Regions from separate parts of the Clostridium zhoujianii genome, predicted to be linked through region 2. Evidence: a T-box and tRNA genes for the amino acid it is inferred to sense, from the RefSeq annotation. Region 2 holds a T-box; the other holds one or more tRNA genes.
The links. A T-box is a leader RNA that pairs with one kind of tRNA and senses whether it is charged. The one in region 2 lies ahead of serS (serine--tRNA ligase), so its partner is inferred to be a tRNA-Ser.

Region 1: it encodes a tRNA-Ser, which carries the amino acid that the T-box ahead of serS (serine--tRNA ligase) is inferred to sense. The anticodon was not compared.

What each region holds. Positions count from the first base shown of each region.
Region 1 is NZ_JBPUTF010000006.1:23,960-28,822, forward strand. It holds gene ACSYT2_RS17725 (dihydrofolate reductase) at 1-425, shown strand, start outside; gene ACSYT2_RS17730 (LCP family protein) at 472-1,449, opposite strand; RNA gene ffs (signal recognition particle sRNA large type) at 1,693-1,957, opposite strand; tRNA gene ACSYT2_RS17740 (tRNA-Ser) at 1,961-2,050, opposite strand; gene lgt (prolipoprotein diacylglyceryl transferase) at 2,137-2,910, opposite strand; gene ACSYT2_RS17750 (nucleoside deaminase) at 2,907-3,362, opposite strand; gene ACSYT2_RS17755 (HlyC/CorC family transporter) at 3,409-4,659, opposite strand; gene ACSYT2_RS17760 (GNAT family N-acetyltransferase) at 4,758-4,863, opposite strand, start outside.
Region 2 is NZ_JBPUTF010000004.1:655-5,517, reverse strand. It holds gene ACSYT2_RS15985 (Rossmann-like and DUF2520 domain-containing protein) at 1-363, opposite strand, end outside; gene serS (serine--tRNA ligase) at 568-1,848, opposite strand; T-box leader at 1,901-2,095, opposite strand; gene ACSYT2_RS15975 (DUF1667 domain-containing protein) at 2,164-2,391, opposite strand; gene ACSYT2_RS15970 (NAD(P)/FAD-dependent oxidoreductase) at 2,408-3,823, opposite strand; gene ACSYT2_RS15965 (transcription repressor NadR) at 3,850-4,365, opposite strand; gene ACSYT2_RS15960 (HD domain-containing protein) at 4,388-4,863, opposite strand, start outside.

The DNA.
Region 1 (4,863 bases), on a different contig from region 2:
ATATTTCTGAGGATCTAAAAAGATTTAAAGAAATTACTATGAATCATACTATTATAATGGGTAGAAAAACATTTCAATCATTACCTGGAATTCTTCCTGATAGAGACCATATAGTAGTAACAAGAGATAAAAACTTTAAAGTTGATTCTGATAGCGTACATATAGTCCATAGCTTAGATGAAGTTTTAGATAAATACGCTAATTCTGAAGAAGATGCTTTTATTATAGGTGGAGGCGAAATTTATAATTTAACATTCCCCCACTGTAAAAAACTATATTTAACTAAAATTAAAAAGGGTTATAAAGGTGATACTCACTTCCCTGATATTAATTTTAAAGATTGGAAAATTACATATTCCTCAGGAGAAAAAATAGATCCTAAAAATAATATTGAATTTGAATTTATAGATTTAAAAAGAAAATAAAGATAAAAGCTAATGTTGATTGTAACATTAGCTTTTATCTTTTTGATTACTCCGAATATATGAATTTATGCATCTTTTCAGTAGTGACTTCTTTATTTATATTTAATCTATAATCACCTGGAACATCATTTGTGCTCCAATGATCTCCGTCATTAGGGAATCTATTTTGTTGAATCTCTACTTTTCCTATCCCTAAGATATCTGTACCAATTGACGTTACTTCTCCATAACTTAAGTTAGTAGTAACTAAAGGTAAGACTTCATTAACAAAATTATATAATTCTCCTGTACTCATATTACTTAACTTGCTAAATATTAAGGAAAATACATGCCTTTGTCTCTCTGTTCTCTTAAAATCAGTTCCTTCAGTATACCTTATTCTGCAATATGCTGTAGCTTGGGTTCCATTTAAATGTTGTTTACCTGGACCTTTAACAGGAGGTTCATTAGTTCTATTCTTATTATTGATATCATTTATATAGCTATTTATCCATTTAAACTCATCACTATCAACTTCAATATCAAGCCCACCTATCTTATCTATAATCTTTGGTAATGAATTTAAATTTACAGTAATAAATTTGTCTATATCTAAATCAAAATTATGATTTATTGTTTTTAACATTAGCTCTGGGCCACCAATAATCATGGCCTCATTTATTCTATTATCTCCGACTCCAGGTAGCGTTAAGTAAGTATCTCTCATAATAGAACTTAATTTAATTTCCTTAGTATTCTTATTAATAGTCAATATCATATTACTATCAGATAGCCCACTAGTGCCTTCATCTCCACCACGGTCTACTCCAAATAAACCTATATTAGTAATATGATTATACTCATCTTTCTTGCCACTTTCATTTAATACTTCTTCTCTATTTATGTCAACATTATCCATTTTAGAAAACATATAGTATCCATAGGTAGCTGCTCCGCATGCACCTAATAAAATCACAGTTAATATTGATACAAGTGTAACTACTACTTTTTTCTTCACGCTCCACTTTTGCTTTTCTTTTTTCATAGCTCCTCCTCCATAAATATATTTCTAATACTAAGTATTATACCGTAATTTTCCACATTGTAAACTTCTCTTATTTTAATATAAGAAAAAGAGGGTATCCATAGTAAACTGAATTCCCTCTCTTTCTTATCCTATTGTTTGTCCTATATTGTTAATCCTATTGAAGAGTAACCTATTTAATGTCTTTGTTTCCATAAAAAAATCCTTTCCTTTTACCAAGAAAGGGTTTAAATAAAATATGAACCGTGCACCCCAGTTCGACAATAATTCATATGCGTTACCTATGCAGTTAGCTCAAGCCAGATTAATCCACGGCACACGAAAGTGACCACTTATCGCTGCTTCCTTCCGGACCTGACGAGGTTCATGGGTTCCGTTGCGTGGGACCCGACTATCAACACCACTTACATAGGGCAGACCATACAAATATAAAGCCTCTCTGGGGAATTCAATCTTGCTATAGCGGATTGCAAGTTACAAGGCACCGCTGACTCCCCATCTAGCACGGCAATGGCGGAGAGAAAGGGATTTGAACCCTTGATAGAGTTGCCCCTATACACGCGTTCCAGGCGTGCTCCTTCGACCACTCGGACATCTCTCCATACCTACTATTATATCTGATACTTCCTTATAATATCATAGATATAATAGTAATTCAATAGAATATTTCCCCTATCGAAATATAGCTTATTCCTTAATTTTCTTTATTTTCTTAATATAAACAATAGCTGCTAACCCTATCATTACTCCTATAATGCTTATAATTTGAGCAATCCTCATTCCACCTAGCATTAAACTATCCGTTCTTAATCCCTCAATAAAGAATCTTCCAACAGAATATAAAGTTATATAACTTGAAATAACTATACCAGTTTCACTCACCTTCTTATTATATAAAATAACTAATAGAATAATGCATACTAAAATATTCCATATAGATTCATATAAAAATGTTGGGTGGTAATAGCTTGTTCCAATTTTCATTCCATCTTGAATAAACTCTGGAAACTTACTTATGAATTCGTACGATACAGGACCACCATGAGCTTCGCTATTCATAAAGTTTCCCCATCTACCTATAGCCTGAGCTAATATTATTGATGGTGCTGCAACATCCATATACTCTAAGAAATTAATTTTTTTAACCTTAGCAAATATAAAGCCTGCTAAAAAAGCCCCTATTAGCCCACCATGGATAGCTAATCCTCCTTCTCTTATTTTAAATATATCTATAAGGTTATCCTGATAATTACTAAATTCAAAAGCTACATAGTACAGTCTTGCTCCTACTAATGCACAAGGAAATGCAATTAAAAATGCATCTGTTAATGTATCAAAGCTTAGATTCTTCTTCTTACAATTGAACCATGCTAATACTAATGCTACAACAACTCCCATTCCAATAAGAACACCATACCATCTTACCTCTAGTCCAAAAATTTCAAATGCTACTGGATTCATTTAATCTCCTCCGTTTTCAGTCTTCTTTTGCTAAAAAAATTCTTTAGTAAATCACTACATCTTTCATCATAAGTCCATATAGTGTTCACAAAAGAATTCAAACTTCTATTATCAACTAGATTTACTACCGATCCACAAGCTCCCATATCCTTGTTAAAAGTTCCAATATAAACTTTTGATAATCTACTTTGTAATATTGCTCCTGCACACATAGGACATGGTTCAAGAGTAACATACATATCACAGCCTGTTAATCTCCAATCTCCTGTGATCTTGCAAGCTTCTTTTATTGCTATAATTTCAGCATGTTGTGTTGGATCCTTTGTAAATTCCTTTACATTGTGACCTTTGCCTATTATTATACCATCTTTCACAATAACTGCCCCAATAGGAATCTCACCTTTATCAAAAGCCTTATACCCCTCTTCTAAAGCATAATCCATAAAATCCATAAAATACTCTCCTAAGCAAGAAAGGGCAGCTAATAGCCACCCCACCTTAAGTATATATTCTAACTTTTTTGATACGGTTCTTATCTATTTCCTCTACAACAAATCTAAGATTATTAATAAGAACTTCCTCATGTTCATCAGGTATTCTACCAAGCTCTTCAATTAATAAACCACCTACAGAATCTAAGTCCTCAGATTCCATTGATACACCTATTAAATCACTTATATCATCAAGTCTTGCGCTACCATCTACAATATACTCATCCTCTTTAATAACTTCTATCATATGGTTTTCATCATCGTACTCGTCTTCAATCTCTCCGACAATCTCTTCTATTAAATCTTCGATTGTTATAATACCAACTGTTCCACCATACTCATCAAGAACTACTGCCATATGGTTTCTAGTCTTTTTCATTTCTTTAAAGACCTCTGTTATCTTTTTAAACTCAAATGTATAGTAGGGTTCTCTTATATATTTTTCAACCTTAAACTCTCCAGTTTTATCATTAGCCATTATAAGATCCTTAACATTCAAAATACCTACTATGTTATCTATAGTGTCATTATACGCAGGTATTCTCGAGAACTGCTCTGTTCTAATTACGTCCAATACTTGTTCATAAGTATCTTCTATATCTACTGCTGTAATATCCACTCTTTGAACCATAATGTCCTTAACCTGCATATCCGCAAAATCAAAAACATTAAATATCATTTCCTTCTCAACATCCTCAAGGACTCCTTCCTCTTCACTGACACCTACCATTGTCTTTAGCTCTTCTTGAGTAATAAATGGTTCCGATGCCTTAGGATCTCCACCTAATAATCTTATAAATACTGAAGATATTCCTGTAAAAATAGAAATAAATGGTTTAAATAAGAATACAACCAACTTGATTGGCTTACCAACAAGTAATGAAACCTTCTCAGATTTTTGCTTTGCTATAGACTTTGGTGTTATTTCACCAAAAATAAGAACTAACACCGTCATAATTAATGTTGATATAGCAACTGCCGCTTCACTACCACCAGACATCTTTACTGCTAAAGATGTAGCTATTGATGATGCTCCAATATTAACTATATTGTTTCCTATAAGAATAGCTCCTAAAAGCTTATTAGGGTCTTCTATTAACTTTGCAACAAGTTTAGCTCCCTTAACTTCTTCTTCCACCATGTGTCTTGTTCTAATCTTACTTAGAGACATTAATGCTGTCTCTGACATTGAGAAAAATCCTGACATTATTAATAATACTATTAATAGAATTATCTCAAACGTATAACTAGGGTCCAAAAATAATCACTCTCCTAAATATATAAATACTTTTTATTTTATTGTTTATTATAACATATTATTTTTAGATTTTATAGAAATGATAAATTTCAGAAAAACTACTCTATTTGAATCCAATTACTTATCTTAGAATACACCTTAAATCCTCTTTTCTTATACATTTCATACGCCACAGAATTTTTTTCAATTACAATCAAGCATATT
Region 2 (4,863 bases):
ATATTTGTTGCTGATTGCGAACATTGGATGGATTGAATAACCATATGCATTATGGTCTTCTATATTAGAAAAGATACGTGATGATAATGAACCACTACAGTGGCAAATAATTTTATTTTCAATAGACAACTCTTTAATACTATTCCATATATCTTCTATAACTCCATCTGGAGTTGTAATGATAATAGCATCACTTTTTATTACAATTTCTTGAATACTACTAAAGTAATTTGATTTAGTAAATTTTGCTGCTTCCTTTGCTGATTCCAAACTTCTACTATAATATCCAACTATATTTAAATTATTTTCACTAAAATATTTACCTAAGGAAAATCCGACTTTTCCTGCACCTATAAAACCTATTTTTATGTTATCACCTCCACTAATTTGAGTGTGACACTACTTAGTCTCATTCCAATATGGATATGAGCAATCTTAAAAATAAAAAATCATCATCTGGTGTAGCTTTTCTATAAATACCACCCATAGTAAGAATCTAACATAATTTGTAAAACAATTCAATGAATATATAAAAAAAACCAGCCTTCTTTGAAAGCTGGTTTAAAATTATTTAGTTATAACATCACATCTTAAGAATTGTTTTAAAGCTTCTGGTATTAAAACTGTTCCATCTGCTTGTTGGTAATTTTCAAGTATAGCAGCTACTGTTCTACCAATAGCAACTCCTGATCCATTTAATGTATGAACAAATTGTGGTTTATCCTTTGGAGTTTCTTTATACTTAATATTTGCTCTTCTAGATTGGAAATCTTCAAAGTTTGAACAGCTTGAAATTTCAACATATCTATTGTAGCTTGGCATCCAAACTTCAATATCATACTTTAATGCAGCTGTAAATCCTAGATCACCCTTACATATTCTAACTATTCTATAAGGTAACCCTAATCCTTGTAGAACTGATTCTGCATCTGCTACTAACTTATCTAATTCAGCATAACTATCTTCTGGCTTACAGAACTTAACTAATTCAACTTTATTGAATTGGTGTTGTCTTACAAGTCCTCTTGTATCTCTTCCTGCTGATCCTGCTTCTGCTCTGAAGCAAGCTGAGTATGCAGCATGCTTTATTGGTAACTCATTTCCTGTAAATACTTCATTTCTGTACATATTAGTTACAGGTACTTCTGCTGTTGGTATTAAGAAGTAACCATTGTTTTCAACTTTAAATGCATCCTCTTCAAACTTAGGTAATTGACCTGTTCCTGTCATACTCTCTCTATTAACCATATATGGAGGTAATACTTCTGTATATCCATTTTCACAAGTGTGTTTATCTAAGAAGTAGTTTATTATTCCTCTTTCAAGTCTAGCTCCTAATCCTTTGTATATAGTAAACCTTGATCCAGCTACCTTTCCGCCTCTTTCAAAATCTAATATATCTAAATCTGTTCCTAGGTCCCAGTGAGCCTTTGGTTCAAAATCAAACTTAGTTGGTTCTCCCCATCTCTTTATTTCAATATTGTCTTCATCAGTTTCACCATCTGGTACTTGTGGATTTGGAATATTAGGGATTCTAAGCATAATAAATTGAATTCTTTCTTCAATCTCTGCTAATCTAACATCATGAACCTTTATTTCATCTCCTAATTCTCTCATCTCAGTCATTATAGCAGTAACATCTTCTCCTGCTTTTTTTAATTTAGGAATTTCAGATGAAACTTGATTTCTCTTACTTTTTAAAGCTTCTACTTCAACTAATATTTTTCTTCTTTCTTCATCTAAAGAAATTATTTCATCTATTACTGAAGTATCAAAGTCTTCTCCCCTGTTTGATAATGCATTTTTAATTTCTTCTGGATTGTTTCTAATTCTTTTTAAATCTAACATTATTTGTTCCTCCCTTAATTTTTTACATATAAAAAGAGCCCATCTTCCCTATAAAAGGGACGAAAGACTCCGCGTTGCCACCCTAATTGATAGAATAAATTCTATCCGCTTAATTAATTTAACGATTTCCCGTACTGCTCATCACAGTCCCTCCAAGGTGGATTCATAATAACTTACTATCAGTTTACACCATACACTGACTCTCTTAAAGTAAATTTACTATTACTAGCCTCATCATAGGTTTATTATTCAATTTTCAATATACATTTACTATATTACAAACAATACTTTCTTGTCAATATTTGACTAACTTATTTATTCTCTTTCTATCTTTTTTGTACAAACTATATCTATTCCTGTATTAAGTATATTCCTACATATTATATCTCCTATATCTATAGGGCTACTAACATATATTCTGCCCAAAACTTTAGAAAACTCTCTAAATAAATCTCTATCTATCTCTTTATTACTTTTAACTGATACTACCTTATGTCTATTATCACCTTTTATCCTAACTAAACTCGTAAATATTTCCTTCATAAATATTCTCCCTTACCTAAACCTCATTAAATTCTTTAATCCTACCTATCAATACCTTAGAATTTTTTGAATCCTCAACTATCTCTGTTGGCTTCTTATCCATTTCTCTAGCCAATATATTAATTATCTTTCTTACACAGTAAGAACCATGACAACTTCCAAGACCTGCCCCTGTTCTTCTCTTAATTCCCTCTACAGTTCTAGCTCCTAATGGTCTTCTTATACAATCAACTATTTCACCTTCAGATACGTCATTACATACACAAATTATATTACCGTATCTTTTATCTAGAGATATTATTTCATTTCTTTCTTTTTTACTCATATCTCTAAATCTATAGAAATCTCTTCTCTTATCAACAAAATTCTTTTTTAAAGTTGTTTTCATATTCTGTGCTATTGCATCACTAATTGTTTGCGCTATTGCTGGTGCTAAAGTAATCTTACCATAATGAGTACCTGTTACCCTTATATACCCCTTATCTATATCTGTATCATCAATTAACATAGAATCCTTCTTATATACTTCATTAAATATATTGCTAAGGTTACTATGATCTACTTCTGGTAATAGTAAATTAGCATAGTCTATTCCTTCTTCTATACTTAAGGCAGTAGATGTTTTTATTCCTACAATAGCTCCTCCAGATATATTAGGGATATTAAGAACAAAAGTATGTTCATTTAACGTATTTATAACTATCTTATTTAATTTATTTTTCACATTATCATCTAATAATAAATAATTCATATTTTTATGAATTATTTTGTCATTTATTAATTCAATTCTATTATTATTTTTTGATTCCATATATACATCATTAGGAATTGTATTAATAACTACTCTACAAGTAAACTTATTTTTATTAGTCGTTACCTTAAATCCCTTTGATATATTTTTTATTTCTATGACTTCTTCTTCAAATCTAAAATTAACACCATTATCAGCTGCAACCTCTGCATAGGCTATTGCAAGATCATAGGGTGCTATTATTGCAACATTTTCTGAATACAAAGCCTTCTTTATACTAATATCTTTATTAAGAGCTGGCTCGATATCATAAACATCATTTGCTTCAATTAAGTGTACCTTGTCAATACCTCTTGATCTAGCCTTATCATACATATTTTCCAGTTCCAATACTCCCCTATCGCTATCTGCTATTCTAATAGCTCCTATCTTATTATATGGCACATTAAATTTTTCACAGGCTTCTTCTATTAGATAACTGCCAATCTTCTCTAAAGAAGACATAACAGTATCTGATGTTTCTGAGCCATCATAAACCACCGATGTATTCACAAAGGATATATCATCTGCAATATCATAATCTTTCTCTATTAAAGCTATATTTAAGTTATATTTAGATAATTCATATGCAACAGAACACCCTATTATTCCCCCACCTACTACTAAAACATCATAATTCATAATTACCTCCAAGGATTTACTTAACATTAATTCTCTTCAATAATGAATCCTTTTTCTCTTAACTCCATTAATATAGAATCCATATTCTCTTGAGAGTCAGCTGAAATTGTATGTATATGTACGCCATCAGTTAATAGTGATAATGGCTTTGCACTATTTTGGCTATACCTTGTCATAAACTTTTCTAAATCATTTAAGTTTTTTATCATTAACATTCCCTTTATTTCTCCATACAATGGATGCTCTACAATTACATCCTCAATTATTCCACCATATTTAATAACAGTCTTTAACTCCTCAGCTAATCTATCTTCTTTATGAGTAACAGCTACTACAGACTTTATCCTATTATCCTCTTTCCCAATTATATATCCTTCTGGAGTAGCTATTATATTATTGCCTTTTGCTCTTAATATAGCAATATCTTTTACTATTATCTGTCTAGTAACGCCATATTTACAAGCCAATTTAGTACCCTTTAAAGCTTTATTAGAATCAATCAATGACTTTATTATATCTTCTCTTCTCTCAATTGAATTCATTATACCCCTCCTCTATAATTTTCTAACTATTATCATCAGCCTCTTTAATTATTTTAAGGTATATATTTGAATTGACCTTCTTATAATGGTGCTTCTCCACGGCTTCTAAAAATTCATTATCATATTTATCTATCTTCTTTAATAATTTAACTGACTTTTTAGGATGATTATAATATATATCTACCTTTTTATTGTTTTTATATTTTTTTAAATCTCCATTAGTAACCTTATCCAAAATTACTAATACAGATTTATCTATTACATTTAAACTCTTAGTGCTTTTACCTACATCATGAAGCAAGGCTATTTTAGCTAATTTTTTTTCATCTATATCACTATTAAATTTCTTATATCTATTTAATGCATCATTACATACCCTTATGCAATGATGTTTATCCGATATCTTTAATTTATTAAATATCTTTTCTTCATCCTTATTTAAGTATTTTTTGATTATTGTAGTATCTACTGGCTTAAATCTAGCAGTTATCGCCCACA